DNA from 2 places in the Peribacillus sp. NPDC097264 genome. Region 1 is predicted to be linked to the other one. Evidence: predicted binding sites of a transcription regulator. Region 1 holds the regulator's gene; the other holds the start of a gene.
The links. Region 1 encodes NrdR, which represses ribonucleotide reductase genes. Its sites were predicted from a motif close to AACACNATATATNGTGTT; they were not measured.
Positions count from the first base shown of each region.

Region 2: a site for NrdR is predicted at 5,955-5,972, ahead of ACQKL0_RS07250 (vitamin B12-dependent ribonucleotide reductase). Genes of this name have one in related genera too.

Region 1 covers NZ_JBNNSR010000003.1:285,788-294,125, reverse strand. Annotated here, with positions in the region: gene coaE (dephospho-CoA kinase) at 1-24, shown strand, start outside; gene ACQKL0_RS06730 (glyceraldehyde-3-phosphate dehydrogenase) at 182-1,219, shown strand; gene speD (adenosylmethionine decarboxylase) at 1,536-1,916, shown strand; gene nrdR (transcriptional regulator NrdR) at 2,156-2,617, shown strand; gene ACQKL0_RS06715 (replication initiation and membrane attachment family protein) at 2,676-4,094, shown strand; gene dnaI (primosomal protein DnaI) at 4,081-5,019, shown strand; gene ytxC (sporulation protein YtxC) at 5,143-5,979, shown strand; gene thrS (threonine--tRNA ligase) at 6,418-8,338, shown strand, end outside.
Region 2 covers NZ_JBNNSR010000004.1:33,966-42,303, forward strand. Annotated here, with positions in the region: glycine riboswitch at 1-42, shown strand, start outside; glycine riboswitch at 46-130, shown strand; gene gcvT (glycine cleavage system aminomethyltransferase GcvT) at 231-1,337, shown strand; gene gcvPA (aminomethyl-transferring glycine dehydrogenase subunit GcvPA) at 1,356-2,699, shown strand; gene gcvPB (aminomethyl-transferring glycine dehydrogenase subunit GcvPB) at 2,696-4,153, shown strand; gene ACQKL0_RS07240 (rhodanese-like domain-containing protein) at 4,314-4,697, opposite strand; gene ACQKL0_RS07245 (lipoate--protein ligase family protein) at 4,895-5,731, shown strand; gene ACQKL0_RS07250 (vitamin B12-dependent ribonucleotide reductase) at 6,119-8,338, shown strand, end outside.

The DNA of each region.
Region 1 (8,338 bases):
CTTAAGAAATGGGAGATCCTATAGAGTGGAAAAGGAAGGGACTTTAACGGTTTCTTCCTTTTTGTTTTGAAAAAGGAAGAAATCCGCTTTTTTATTAACACATTTCAAGAGTAATGTGTTATACTAATTACATATGAAGGGTATTAAGTATAACATTAATATATTCAGGAGGGTCCGATAAATGAATTCAAGAATAGCGATTAACGGATTTGGAAGAATTGGAAGAATGGTTTTCCGTAAGGCAATAGTAGATGAGAGTCTGGACATCGTTGCCATTAATGCAAGCTATCCCGCTGAAACGTTAGCCCATTTATTGAAGTATGATACAATTCATGGGAAGTTTGACGGCATAATCGTTGCCGAAGATGATTCTCTTGTAGTGAATGGACGACGTGTACAACTGATAAATAATCGCGATCCAAAGCTATTGCCTTGGAAAGAGATGGATATAGATATTGTAATCGAAGCTACGGGTAAATTCAATGAGCGTTCTAAAGCCGCCATGCACTTAGAAGCAGGGGCAAAAAGGGTCATCCTTTCCGCGCCGGGTAAAAATGAAGACGTTACCATTGTGATGGGCGTAAATCAGGAAGCGTTAGAAATTGACAAGCATTTCGTCATTTCGAATGCGTCGTGTACGACTAATTGCCTTGGACCGGTTGCCAAAGTACTTGATCAAAAGTTCGGCATAGACAATGGTTTGATGACAACCATCCATTCTTATACGAATGACCAAAATAACATCGATAACCCGCACAAGGATTTAAGGCGTGCCCGTGCGGCTGCAGAAAGCATCATCCCTACGACTACAGGGGCGGCTAAAGCTCTTTCATTGGTGTTGCCTCAATTGAAGGGCAAACTTCATGGTATGGCCATACGTGTACCGACTCCGAACGTCTCTTTAGTCGACCTTGTTGTGGATTTAAACCGTGATGTTACAATCGATGAAGTGAATCAGGCTTTCATAGATGCCTCAGAAAATGAGCTTAAAGGAATTATGGAATATACAACAGAACCGCTTGTTTCAAGTGATTTCAAGACCAATCCGCATTCTGCCATCATCGATGGTCTGTCGACGATGATGATTGGTGATAGAAAAGTGAAAATTCTGGCTTGGTACGATAACGAGTGGGGTTACTCCAATCGAGTAGTCGATCTTGTAAAATTGGTAGCTTCGGAGTTGACAAAGGCTTCTGAAGTTCAAATGTCAGTTAAATAAGAGTAAAGGCCCGTTATATGTTTAACGGGCTATTCTTATGGATACGTTTAGGACAGGTACGGAACCTTGGGTATTAATTCCTTGGTCCTGTCAGATTAACAATTAATGATTAAATTTCCAAAAATGCAAAATGCAGTTGCAAAAGAAATCCATACATTATATACTATGAATCGTGAACTTCCTAAAAAGGGAGTTTGCGTAATGGCTACTTAAAGGGTTAGGACCTCTTTGGACTAACTTTCCCCCGTGGTAGTTATTAAGGATTCAGAATTTTTAATTATGTAAGGGGGAACAGAATATGGAAACAGCTTACACGATGGAAACGATGGGAAGACATGTCATTTCTGAACTTTGGGGTTGTGACTTTGAAAAACTGAACAATATTGATTTAATTGAGAGAATCTTCGTCGATGCTGCACTGAAATCGGGTGCTGAGGTTCGCGAGGTGGCATTCCATAAATTTGCTCCACAAGGGGTGAGCGGGGTCGTCATTATCTCTGAATCACATCTTACCATTCATAGCTTTCCGGAACATGGATATGCCAGCATTGATGTTTATACATGCGGCAACTTAGATCCTAATATTGCAGCCGATTATATCGCGGAGGCTTTGAATGCACAAACGCGCGAGAATATTGAACTTCCACGTGGACTTGGTCCCGTGCAAATGAAAAAAACTAAAATGGGTGTTTTATAATAAACGGGTTAACAAGAGATGCTATATATGCATCTCTTTTTTGATGCCATGAAATGGCCATTCTTCACTCATGGAAAAGCTCCATTAACAGGCATTTACATAGTAAGTACACACATCCTTTACTTGAAGTTTCACTTTTTACTTGTACTGGTTGTCCCTTTTATATAAGATTAAGATAAAATAGTATTCCTTAGGGAAGTTTGATTAGGAGTATCACTTAAAATACGGAGCTGGTAATGATGAAATGTCCATCATGTCAATATAACGGAACGAGAGTGCTCGATTCCAGGCCTGTCGATGAAAGTAAATCGATTCGACGACGCCGGGAATGCGAGGCATGCGGGTTTCGATTCACTACTTTTGAAAAGGTCGAGGAGACGCCGTTGATCGTCGTGAAAAAGGGCGGGACTCGGGAAGAGTTTAGCCGTGATAAAATCCTGCGTGGACTAATCAGGGCTTGTGAAAAGCGTCCGGTTCCATTGAAGGAACTAGAACAAATCACGAGTTATGTAGAAAAGGAATTGCGCAATCAGGGTATTTCGGAAGTGAAAAGTGACAGTGTCGGTGAAATGGTGATGGACCAACTGGCTGAAGTTGATGAAGTGGCTTATGTGAGATTTGCCTCCGTATACCGACAATTTAAAGATATTAATGTATTTATCGATGAACTGAAAGATTTAATAAATAAAGAAAGAAAGTAGAGCTGAAGATTTACTTTGGCTCTTTTTTCACTATATCTTTTGAAAGGTTTGAATGAAGATGTCAATGCATTGGCAGGAACTGCTCCCCGCGGATTCGTACATGGTGTCCTCTGCGGGGCTGCTTCATGATTATGATCGGAAAATACTGACACGGCTGTACCAACCTCTTATTGGACCGATCTGTATTAGCCTATACATGACGTTATGGAGCGAATTGGAGGAGAACCGGCTTTGGTCGGAGGCTTCCTCCCATTATCAATTGATGAATACCATGGGCCTGAAATTAGGCGATATATATGAAGCACGTCTTTTACTTGAAGGAATCGGATTGCTGAATGTGTACAAGAAATCGAAAGGGGATACGAAGGAATTCATCTATGAATTGAATCCGCCCCTATCCCCGCAGCAGTTTTTCACGGATGGCATGCTGAATATCTATTTATATAAAAAAATAGGAAAAGTCCAATTCAACCGGCTGAAGAGATTCTTTTGTGTGGACACGATTGCAACGGACCAGTTTGAATATGTGACGAAATCCTTTGCAGAGGTTTTTTCATCAGATCATCTAGATTCCCTCTATGTTACGGATGAAGCCAAAAACGAATGGAACCCATTGCCTAAACAGCAATTTATCGATCAATCTGACGGTGTCGAGCCTTCGGGGTTCGATGGCTTGTTTGATTTTGATCTTTTGTTCGCTGGGATGAAGAGCTCGATTGTACCCAAGAAGGCCTTTACGCCTAAAATTAGAAATACCATCGCCAAACTAGCTTTTTTATATGGCATCAATCCGCTTGAAATGCAAAAACTAGTAATGGATGCCGTAACGCTGGACGATGAAATCGATGAAGAGCTGCTTCGGAAAGCGGCAAGGGACTGGTACCAAATTGAACGCCAGGCCGACATGCCTTCCTTGATCAATCGTGTACAGCCTATACGGGAACGGACGCAAAAGGATGAACCGAAAACACAGGAGCAAGAGCTTATTCGCCATTTGGAGACTACTTCCCCGCGTGATCGGCTCATGCAATTATCCGGAGGAGCGGAACCGACCAGTGGTGATTTAAAAGTGGTGGAAGGTGTAATGATCAATCAGAAGCTGAATCCTGGAGTCGTGAATGTTTTAATCGAATACGTTATGCTTAAGACAGACATGAAATTCACAAAGGGATATGTGGAAAAACTGGCAGGTCATTGGGCACGATTGAAGGTTTCCACAGTCATAGAAGCGATGGAACTGGCTAAAAATGAACACCGGAAATACCAAGAGTGGGCACAAGGAAGCAAGAACGTTGCCAAAGGCGGCCGGAAAAAATCGATCAGAGAAGAAGTGGTTCCGGACTGGCTTGAACAGGACGAGGAGAAACAGCCTGAACAGAAAGCGGAACAGCCTGAACTGAGTGAACAAAAACGTGAGCTTCAAGAGAAGTGGAAGCAGTGGAAAGCTGGAGGTGAAATAAACGATGGAAAAGATTAATAGATCGCTTAATAAACTGGCCAATACGGGTGATTTCCAGAAACGGTATGAACAGTTGAAGCAGGAAATCTTTGAAAATGAACAGGTGCGTCTTTTTCTGAATGCCAATAGCTCAACGGTCACAGAGGAAATGATCGATAAGAATTTAGGTAAGCTTTACGAATTCATTTCTCAGAGCAACAAGTGTGATAGATGTCCAAGCCTGGATGGGTGCATCAATATGATGCATGGGTATTATCCAAAGCTCGTTGTTCAAGGGAAGGCCCTTAATTTGAATTATGAAATCTGTCCGAGGAAATTGGCAGAGGATGAGAAGCGGAAACGGGAGAGGCTCATTCGCAGTCTATACGTTCCCAAGGATATATTGAAGGCAACGATTGAAGACTTTTCACAAACGGACGATGAAAATAAACGGTTAGGCGTCCTAGGAAAAGCGATATCGTTCATCATGGAATATGAGCCTGGCAAACGTCAAAAGGGATTGTATATATACGGAAAGTTTGGCGTTGGTAAGACGTATTTATTGGGTGCGATCGCCAATGAACTTGCGCAAAGGCAAATCTCTTCGATGATCGTCTATGTTCCTGATTATTTACGGGAACTGAAAGGTTCAATCGGTGATAATACCGTCAACGAGAAAATAGAGATGGTCAAAACGGCGCCTGTCCTGATGCTTGATGATATTGGGGCAGAATCGATGACAAGCTGGGGACGGGATGAAGTCATAGGGCCCATCCTACAATTTAGAATGCTTGAAAATTTACCGACGTTTTTCACTTCCAATTTTGATATGAAGGGTCTGGAGAATCACTTGACTTATTCCCAACGTGGTGAGAAAGAAGAAGTGAAAGCGGCAAGGGTATTGGAGAGGATTCAATATTTAGCGGAACCTGTAAAGCTTGATGGTATCAATCGCAGAAGGTAAAGGAAGGTGGTCTCTACAAAGAGGCTGCTTTTTTTTGCCCTTTCACACCATCTTACTTCTAAATAAGCCCCTATTCCCATATACATGAAAAAAGTAAAGCAAGGGGGAAGGGGGGATGTCGTAGTGCAAATTACGTTCCAAAATGATTCGGAAGCTTTAAAACTGCTGAATTTCGTTTCTGTCCATCCTTTGGGGACAGAAGTTCAACCATATATTGAATTTTCCCCACAACAAGGTCTCGTTATCGATATGTCCAAACTAAAAACCGATAAATGGCTGACACTGCTCAGTGAAACATTTCATTCCTTTTTACTTGAAGAAAAAACGCTTCCTGTTCTTAAACAAATCATCATCGGAAAATTTTTCTATCGAGAACAAGAAGAAATTGATGCCATCATCGAGATAGCTTCTTCCATCATTGAAGCGGAAAACACCGAATGTGGAGGCAGTTTATTCAGTAGGGAAAAGCAATTGATCGAAGAAGGCCTTCAGAGTATATTGGCGGGAAAGGTGTCTTTTTCATTCGATTCGTTCACTACCTTTCGGTTAAGGTCTTTTCAGCATGCGTTGGAAAAGTATGCAGTTCGGGCCATCGATGAATATAAGCTCGAGCAGGATTACCAAAATTTCATTGCGATGCTCAGGGATTGCCTGCATGAACAGGAATCGAAGGTACCAAGGCTTCACCTTGTCAATCATGACGGGTTTCAATTCTATGATCATGAGCTCGGCAGGATGGATCGCCGAAAACTGACAAGCATGATTGACAGGAAGTTGCTGGCCGATATTTCATTCTTTCTTGATACGGTCCTTTGGGCACCACTCTTATCCATCGCACCGGCTAGCTTATATATTTATACGGATAATAAGGAGGAAGGCCTGATTCAAACGATGACACGAATCTTCGAGGAAAGGGCGACCGTCCTGCCGCTTTCAGCCTTTAAGCAGGCCACTGAATGATTATCTTGGGGATTTTGGGTAAAACCTAATTTTAACCTTGATTTTCAATGCATAACGAATTATAATTTCCTACATACTATTAAAAACAAAAAGTTATGATGAGGACACGGGTATTCTAGTCGCCAATTTACAGAGAGGGAAGCCAGCAGGCTGTAAGCTTCCTATTAGCATAGAACACTTACCACCTTTAAACTTCGGTTCGGAAAGCAATTTTTTTGCGACTATGAGCTGACGGGAAGCTGCCGTTATCTAGTTACAAGTGTCACTTTGCCGTGAAAAGCAGAGTGGAACGAGGGTGGAACCGCGGGTTAATTTAATTACTAAGCTCGTCCCTGTTTTATACAGGGGCGGGCTTTTTTGTGTTTTAATCCGCGCAATTGCTTGGTATCCCCCTGAAACTTGAAACGGATGGTAACTAAAAGAAGGAGTGAAGCTACAATGTCAGAACAACTGAAAATATCTTTTCCTGATGGAGCGGTGAAGGAGTTTGCTAAAGGCACAACAACTGAAGACATCGCAGCATCCATCAGCCCAGGACTAAGAAAAAAATCCATTGCAGGTAAATTCAATGGTGAACTATATGATTTGAAACGTCCAATCGAAGAAGACGGTACCATTGAAATCGTTACACAAGATGCTGCGGAAGCACTTGAAGTTCTTCGCCACAGTACCGCCCATTTAATGGCACAAGCCATCAAACGTCTTTATAAAAACGCTAAATTCGGTGTCGGTCCAGTCATCGAAGGCGGTTTTTATTACGATATCGATCTTGAGGAATCATTGACTCCTGATGACCTTTCAGCGATTGAAAAAGAAATGAAGAAAATCGTCAATGAAAACCTGGAAATCTCACGTATTGAAGTAACCCGTGATGAAGCCATTTCCCGTTTTAAAGAGATTGGCGACGAATATAAATTGGAATTGATCGATGCGATTCCAGCTGAACAGCAAGTAACGATTTATGAACAAGGTGAGTTTTTTGACCTTTGCCGGGGAATTCATGTACCTTCCACTGGAAAGATCAAAGAATTCAAGCTGTTAAGCATTGCAGGGGCCTATTGGAGAGGCGACAGCAAGAACAAAATGTTGCAACGTATTTATGGTACGGCTTTCTTCAAAAAAGAAGACTTGGCTGACCACCTACGTTTCTTAGAGGAAGCAAAAGAGCGTGATCACCGTAAAATCGGTAAAGAATTGGATCTGTTCATGACTTCACAAAAAGTCGGCCAAGGGCTGCCTATGTGGCTGCCAAAAGGTGCAACAATCCGCCGTACGATTGAGCGTTATATTGTGGACAAGGAAGAACGCCTGGGATATGACCACGTATACACACCTGTCATGGGTAGTGTCGACCTTTACAAAACATCTGGACACTGGGACCACTATCAAGACGGAATGTTCCCAGCGATGGACATGGATAATGAACAGCTTGTTCTTCGTCCGATGAACTGCCCACATCATATGATGGTGTATAAAAACAGCATCCATAGCTACCGGGAACTTCCGATCAGGATTGCTGAACTTGGCATGATGCACCGCTATGAAATGTCAGGCGCATTGTCAGGATTGCAGCGCGTACGTGGAATGACATTGAATGATGCTCATATTTTCGTCCGTCCGGATCAAATCAAAGACGAATTAAAACGTGTCGTGAACCTGATTTTAGAAGTCTATAAGGATTTCGATATCAAGGATTATTCATTCCGTTTATCTTACCGCGATCCAAACAATACTGAGAAATACTTCGACGATGATGCAATGTGGGAAAAAGCGCAAAGCATGTTAAAAGGCGCGATGGACGAGCTTGGCCTTGATTACTTCGAAGCGGAAGACGAAGCGGCATTTTACGGTCCGAAACTGGACGTCCAAGTGCGGACGGCTTTAGGAAAAGACGAAACATTATCGACTGTTCAGCTTGATTTCTTGCTTCCTGAACGTTTTGACTTAAACTATGTCGGTGAAGATGGTAAACATCACCGTCCGGTCGTTATCCACCGTGGCGTAGTTTCTACCATGGAACGCTTTGTCGCTTACTTGATCGAAGAATACAAAGGGGCTTTCCCAACTTGGTTATCCCCAATCCAAGCACAAGTGATTCCAGTCTCACCTGAAGTGCATCTTGAATATGCAAAAGAAATCCAAGATAAACTGAAGGCAGCAGGCATCCGTGTTAATTTGGACACTCGTGATGAGAAAATCGGGTACAAAATCCGTGAAGCACAAATGCAAAAAATCCCTTACATGCTTGTCGTTGGTGATAATGAAGTAAACGAAGGCAGTGTGAACGTCCGTAAATACGGCGAACAAAAATCCGAAACGGTATCTTTCGAAGACTTCGTTTCAGCCATTAAAGCAGAAG
Region 2 (8,338 bases), on a different contig from region 1:
CTTAGCAGTGAATCTCTCAGGCAAATGAACTCTTATCGGACGCGACTCTGGAGAGCGCCGATTATTTAATGACGGCCACCAAAGGGGAAAACCTATAATAATAGGTAAACTTTCAGGTTTCAGGACAGAGAAAAAGCCATTTTGGCTTTCTCTGTCCTTTTTTGTGTCTTTTTTTAAGGAATATCAGGTGAAAGAAGAGAACAAGCAAAAAAATTGAAGGAGGTCATTTTTTGAGCAATTTAAAAAGAACGCCATTATTCGAGGTTTACAGTGAGCACGGTGGAAAAACGATCGATTTTGGTGGGTGGGAACTGCCTGTGCAGTTTACCGGCATAAAAGATGAACACGAAGCTGTGCGTACAAGAGGTGGCTTATTTGATGTGTCGCATATGGGAGAGATTGAGGTAAAAGGTTTCGGGAGCCTTTCTTATTTACAAAAGATGCTGACGAATGACGTAGCCAAGCTGAAACAGGGAGGAGCGCTATACACAGCCATGTGTTATGAAAATGGGGGGACCGTGGACGATCTTATCGTTTACCAAAAAGCGGAAGAGGATTATCTGCTTGTGGTCAATGCAGCCAACATCGAGAAAGACTTCAATTGGCTTCAGGCGAATGGTATGGAAGGTGTCAGCATCAATAATGTTTCAAACGATTATGCGCAACTTGCTCTGCAGGGTCCTCGAGCGGAGAAAGTATTGCAGAAGATTACCGACCAAACTGATTTAAGCACAATTGGCTTTTTTAAATTTAAAGAAGACGTCCACATTCATAATATATCCACGATGGTTTCACGTACAGGGTATACGGGGGAAGATGGTTTCGAGATATATTGCCGAAGTGAGGATGGTCCAGCCCTCTGGAGAAAAATTTTGGAAGCTGGTAAAGATGATGGGATACAACCGATTGGACTGGGGGCCCGTGATACCCTTCGGTTCGAAGCAAAACTACCGCTTTATGGTCAAGAGCTTTCGCCGGATATCACCCCAATCGAAGCGGGGATTGGTTTTGCGGTTAAACCGGATAAGGCGTCAGACTTTTTTGGGAAAGCCGTGCTTGCCGAACAAAAGGAAAAAGGGGCACCACGTAAGCTTGTTGGCATCGAAATGATTGACAGAGGCATACCTCGGTATGGCTATAAAGTATATAACGGGGAGAAACTCATTGGCGAAGTGACGACAGGGACTCAGTCACCAACATTGAATAAAAATGTAGGATTGGTCCTTATCGATAAGAATCACTCAAGTCTATCCACGGAAGTAGAAGTGGAAATCCGTTCTAAGAGACTGAAAGCCATTGTTATCCAAACACCTTTTTATAAAAATACACGAAAATAGAAGGGAATGGTCCATAAGATGAAACATCGTTACTTACCGATGACAGAGCAGGATAAAAAAGAAATGTTGGAAGTTATAGGGGTCACAACCGTCGATGATCTCTTCAGCGATATACCAGAAAATGTCCGATTTCAAGGTGAATATGACATAAAACCAGCAAAATCAGAGCCAGCCTTAATGAAGGAACTATCGAAACTGGCTTCCAAAAATGCGGATTTGAAAAACTATGCATCTTTCCTTGGGGCTGGCGTGTATGATCATTATTCGCCTGTCATCGTCGATCACGTCCTATCCCGTTCGGAGTTTTATACAGCCTACACTCCCTATCAACCGGAAATTTCTCAAGGAGAGCTTCAGGCCATCTTTGAATATCAAACGATGATATGTGAATTGACGGGTATGGAGGTGGCGAATTCCTCGATGTATGACGGTGGAACAGCCTTAGCCGAAGCGGCCATGCTTGCCGCCGGACAAACGCGCCGGAAAAAGATTCTATTATCATCTACTGTCCATCCTGAATCAAGGGAAGTGGTGAAAACCTACGCAAAGGGTCAACGGGTGGAGGTCATCGAGATTCCTCATAAAGACGGAGTCACAGATATTGCTGCTTTAAAAGACCTGGCTTCGGATGATATTGCAGGTGTCATCGTACAGTACCCCAACTTCTTTGGACGCATCGAACCGTTGAAGGAAATGGAAGCAATCATACATAACGAGAAATCGATGTTTATCGTATCGAGTAATCCGCTTGCACTTGGTGCATTGACTCCGCCGGGAAAACTCGGTGCCGATATCGTGACAGGTGATGCTCAGCCATTCGGCATTCCTGCCGCATTCGGCGGACCTCATTGCGGATATTTCGCGGTCACGAAAAAACTGCTACGGAAAGTCCCGGGCCGTTTAGTCGGTCAGACAGTGGATGAGGATGGAAAACGGGGCTTCGTATTGACGCTCCAAGCACGTGAGCAACATATACGCCGTGACAAAGCTACATCCAATATTTGTTCCAATCAGGCATTGAACGCATTGGCAGCCTCTGTAGCCATGACTGCTCTAGGGAAAAAAGGCGTCAGAGAAATGGCCGTCCAGAATATTCAAAAAGCCCATTACGCAAAAAAGACGCTCCAAGCACAAGGAATTGAAGTGGTCTTTGAAGGACCTTCGTTTAATGAATTTGTCATTAAGTTGCCTCTTCCCTACAAAGATATCAATAAGAGGCTCTTTGAAAAAGAAATGATTGGTGGTTTTGACCTGGGCTCCGTTTATCCCGAGTTGAAAAATCATATGCTAGTGGCTGTAACGGAACTAAGAACAAAAGAAGAAATCGATGCATTTGCGCAGGAACTGGGGGATCAACTATGAATAATCAAGATCAATCACTCATTTTTGAAATCAGTACAGCCGGTCGAATCGGGTATAGCCTTCCTGAAATGGATGTAGCGGATATTCCACTAGAAGAAATCCTGCCTGTGGAATATATACGTACGGAGGAAGCCGAGCTTCCGGAAGTTTCCGAGCTTGATATCATGCGTCATTATACGGCTTTATCCAAACGGAACCATGGAGTGGACTCTGGGTTTTATCCACTCGGCTCCTGTACGATGAAATATAATCCGAAAATTAATGAAAATGTCGCCAGGTACAATGGTTTTGCCCATATCCATCCATACCAGGACCCAGAAACCGTCCAAGGTGCTCTAGAGTTGTTATTTGATCTTCAGGAACATTTGACGGAAATTACAGGAATGGATCAAGTGACCTTGCAGCCTGCTGCCGGGGCGCATGGTGAATGGACTGGGCTCATGATGATCAGGGCTTTCCATGAAGCGAATGGAGATGTAAACCGTACGAAAGTCATCGTCCCCGATTCGGCCCATGGAACGAACCCGGCTTCGGCAACAGTTGCCGGACTAGAGACGATTACGGTAAAATCCAATGAATTCGGGCTCGTGGACCTTGAAGACTTGAAGCGAGTGGTAGGACCAGATACAGCAGCATTAATGCTTACGAATCCAAATACATTAGGCTTATTCGAAGAGGATATCCTGGAGATGGCACAGCTTGTCCATGACGCCGGTGGAAAGCTTTATTATGACGGGGCTAACCTGAATGCTGTTCTTTCCAAAGTGCGTCCAGGAGATATGGGTTTTGACGTTGTTCATTTAAATCTCCATAAAACATTCACTGGACCCCATGGCGGAGGAGGACCTGGTTCAGGTCCGGTTGGGGTGAAGTCGGATTTAATTCCCTATTTGCCTAAACCGATCGTGACAAAAGAGGGCGATCAGTTTGTCCTTGATTATGACCGTCCACAATCCATTGGAAGGGTCAAGCCCTATTATGGGAACTTCGGCATCAATGTAAGGGCTTATACGTACATAAGGTCAATGGGACCGGATGGACTTAAGGCCGTTACGGAGAATGCCGTCATCAATGCAAATTATATGATGCGACGTTTGGAACCATTTTTCGATTTGCCATATAATCGCCATTGTAAGCATGAATTTGTATTGAGTGGTCGGAGGCAAAAGCAGTTGGGAGTCCGTACATTAGATATTGCGAAAAGACTACTTGATTTTGGGTATCATCCACCAACCATATATTTTCCGTTAAATGTAGAAGAAGGAATGATGATCGAACCGACGGAAACGGAGTCAAAAGAAACACTGGACGCTTTCATAGATGCAATGATACAAATAGCCAAGGAAGCCGAAGAAACCCCTGAAATCGTTCAGGAGGCTCCCCATACCACGGTTATTAAACGCCTGGATGAAACATTGGCCGCTAGAAAACCAATTCTTCGTTATCAAGCATGATGCTGAAAAAACCCCTGCCAGATGGCGGGGGGTTTTTTATTTGGTAAAATTCATATGTATCTCGGGAAATAACATGCTTGGCCTGTTAAGCATGAGTTCCCTATTGAACAGTATGATATGTTTCAAAACCGGATAAGATGTAAGGTTTAGGCAATTGGCCTTATTTCTTCGCCTTGATCTTCCCTGTCCACATTTTGAAACCGCCTTTTAAGTGAAAAAGTTCCCTGTAGCCTTTTTTATATAGCATGGCTGCCGCTCTTCCGCTAATGATTTCACTTTGAGCATACAAGTATACAGGCTTGTCCTGCCTAATTTCCACTAAGCGGGTCTTCATTTGTGTCATAGGGATATTTCTTGCCCCTAAGATATGTCCATTATCAAAATCATTAGGTTCCCGTACGTCAATTAATTGAACTTTTCTGTAATTAGCGATAAATTCTTCCTGTGTTAAGGTTTTAACGATTTTACGTTGACGGAACCAATTAAATAGTGAATATGCAACGATGGCTACTATGATGATAATCAGTGTATATAAGATATCCAACCATAAAAACTCCCTTCTACCTAAACGAATACAGACAATGTCTATTATATAATTGGTTTCTCCAATAATCAAAAAAAATTTTATAAATATTTGGTGGAATAGCTTACTTTCTTTTTTACGTTGCTAAACTCTGGTAAACTACTACTTGTGAGTTTTTTTAGAGGGTTTAATAAGCCTACGTGAAAAGAGGGGTAATCGTGACGAAAGAAAAATGGGGATTCATTGATTCAGGCGATTGTTCACCTGCTTATAATATGGCAATGGACGAAGCACTTTTGAATTGGCAGAGTAATGGGGAAATCCCTCCCATGATCCGGTTTTACGGGTGGAACCCGGCTACATTATCCATCGGGTATTTTCAAAGGGCTGAGACCGAAATCGATTTGGCGGAAGTTGAAAGGCAAGGCTTAGGTTTTGTCCGTAGGCCTACAGGCGGTCGGGCTGTTTTGCATGAACATGAACTCACCTATAGCGTCATTGTCCCAGAGTCTTATCCGGGAATGCCGAATACAGTGACCGAAGCATATCGGGTGATTTCTGAAGGAATATTGAAGGGGTTCAGAAACCTCGGACTGGATGCCTATTTCTCTGTGCCTGAAACTGAACAGGATAAAGAGATGCTGAAATCTCCAAAGTCCTCAGTTTGCTTTGATGCGCCAAGCTGGTATGAACTGGTGGTTGAGGGAAGGAAAGTTGCGGGCAGCGCACAAACGAGACAAAAAGGTGTTATCCTTCAGCATGGAGCCATCCTGCTTGAACTTGATGAGGAGAAGCTATTTAGTGTATTCAAGTTCTCCGATGATAAAGTAAAAGAGAAGATGAAAAACAATCTGAGAAACAAAGCAGTGGCCATCAATGACATTGCTGGTAGAAAAATAACTATTTCCGAGGCGAAGGTAGCCTTTGAAAACGGTTTTTCTGAGGGTCTGTCGATTGATTTGAAACCATATGTGCTGAGTGAAAAGCAATTACAGGAAGTGAAGGACATCGCCAAAAATAAATATGAAAGTGATGACTGGAATTTTTTGAGGTAGAAAAAGAGGGGAAGCGAGAGTCGGGAATAAATAAGTTTTTTCAGATTTGTGTGAACAAGCATGTATTCCTTGTAACGTCAGTGCTTTGAAAGAGGCGGGCAAAATGCAATGTTCAAATTCATTGAAATCTGTCTAATTTTTATTATAAATCGACATTTTCCTCCCTTTTACTAACTCAATTAATTGATTCACCGTTTGACAAAATTAAAAGACAATCAACCACAACACAATATATAGTGGTTAAAATAAATACTTAAACACTACATGTTGAATTTTGTGTTTCGCTATGATAAATTTAGTGTAACTTGTTAAGCGAAACGGACATGTAGGTTACATATTGATTTTTGCAACAAGAACGGATCTGAAACATGTAAAGGAGAGGGAATTATGTCGGTTGTAATTAAAGAAGCTTTAAAGGTTGATCTAGAAAGGTTGAATAAAGATATATCTTTATTTCCCCAAGTTCATCCTGTAACGGCTGATATGAAAATGATGCATAAGGGCGTGTCCCGTCTAGTTATGCTTGACCGTTATTCTTTTAAGGATACTGAAAAAATCACACTCTCTGCTGGCGATTTTGTAGTATTGACAATTAAAGAAGATCCGAAATTTCCTGCACGTGGTCTTGGCCATATCGTTGAAATAGATTGGGAATCGAAAAAGGCAAAGGTTTTAGTGGATGAAGAGTTCCGCGGAGTGCTGGATAATCCGGAAGAAGTGGAAACAGGAATCATTAATCGGCCGCTTGATATCATCGAAAAGCCGCTTGAAATATATTACGAGCAAATTGCCAAGCGTAATGCAACTGGTTTGGCTTCAGTGGAAACGACTGAAGAAAAAAGAACGGAATGGTTCAATAAATTTTATGAAGAATTAAAGGACCTTAATTTCGTGCCGGCCGGCCGGGTATTATATGGCGCTGGTTCTAACACGGATGTAACTTACTTTAATTGTTATGTCATGCCGTTTGTACCAGATTCACGCGAAGGGATTTCCGAGCATAGAAAGCAAGTCATGGAGATCATGAGCCGTGGTGGTGGAGTCGGTACGAATGGCTCCACGCTCCGTCCAAGAAACACCCTTGCGAAAGGGGTCAATGGCAAGTCTTCAGGTTCTGTTTCATGGCTTGATGATATAGCGAAATTGACTCATTTGGTTGAACAGGGTGGAAGTAGACGCGGTGCCCAAATGATCATGCTTACTGATTGGCATCCAGATATTGCGGAGTTCATTATTTCAAAAATGCAAAACCCGAGGATTCTTCGTTACCTAATGGAGAACACAAAAGATGAAACCATAAAGAAATATGCATCGGATAAATTGAAGTTCACACCGCATACCGAACAAGAAACGGCGATGTACCAAGGAATCATTAATTATAAAGAGATTCCGGGTCTAGGTGGATTCAGTGAAAAAATCATTAGGGATGCTGAAGAAAAAGTTCGCGTAGGCGGAACGTATAGCGTCCACAATCCGGACTTTTTGACTGGTGCCAATATCTCAATCTGCTTAACCAAAGAGTTCATGGAAGCCGTCGAAAAAGATACGGAGTATGAGTTGCGCTTCCCTGATGTCGAAAGCTACGACGCGGAAGAAATGGCGATTTATAATGATGAGTGGCACAATGTAGGAGACGTACGCGAGTGGGAAAAAATGGGCCATAAAGTCCGGGTTTACCGTAAGATCCGTGCTAAGGAGCTTTGGAACCTGATTAACATTTGTGCGACGTACTCAGCAGAACCGGGAATATTCTTTATTGATAATGCCAATGAGATGACGAATGCAAAAGCTTATGGACAGCAAGTCGTTGCTACGAATCCATGTGGTGAACAGCCATTGGCTCCATTTTCAGTGTGTAACCTGGCAGCGGTCAATTTAGCTGAGATGGCGGATAAAGATAATAAGACCGTTAACTTCGAAAAACTTAAGAAAACAGTTGAAGTGGGCGTGCGGATGCAAGATAACGTCATTGATGCAACCCCTTATTTCCTAGAGGAAAACAAAAAACAAGCACTCGGCGAGAGACGGGTTGGATTAGGTGTCATGGGACTGCATGATTTGCTAATTTATTGTGAAACCGAGTATGGATCAGAAGAAGGAAAAATCCTGGTGGACAAAGTGTTTGAAACGATTGCTACGTCTGCTTACAGGGCTTCGGTTGAACTTGCAAAAGAAAAAGGCAGCTTCCCGTTCCTGAAGGGAACGTCGGATGAAGAAACGAATGAGCTTAGAACGCGCTTCACGAATACTGGATTCATGAAGAAGATGCCTGAGGATATTCGTACAAGCATTGCCGAGCACGGTATCCGGAACTCCCATTTATTGACCGTGGCTCCTACGGGCAGCACAGGTACGATGGTCGGCGTTTCGACAGGTCTTGAACCATACTTCTCGTTCACATATTTCCGTAGCGGACGTTTAGGGAAATTCATTGAAGTCAAAGCGGACATCGTTCAGGAATACTTGGATCGTCATCCTGAAGCCGATCCTGATAACCTTCCTGAATGGTTTATTTCGGCGATGGAATTGGCTCCTGAAGCCCATGCGGATGTTCAATGCATCATTCAACGTTGGATTGATAGCTCGATCAGTAAAACGGTTAACGCC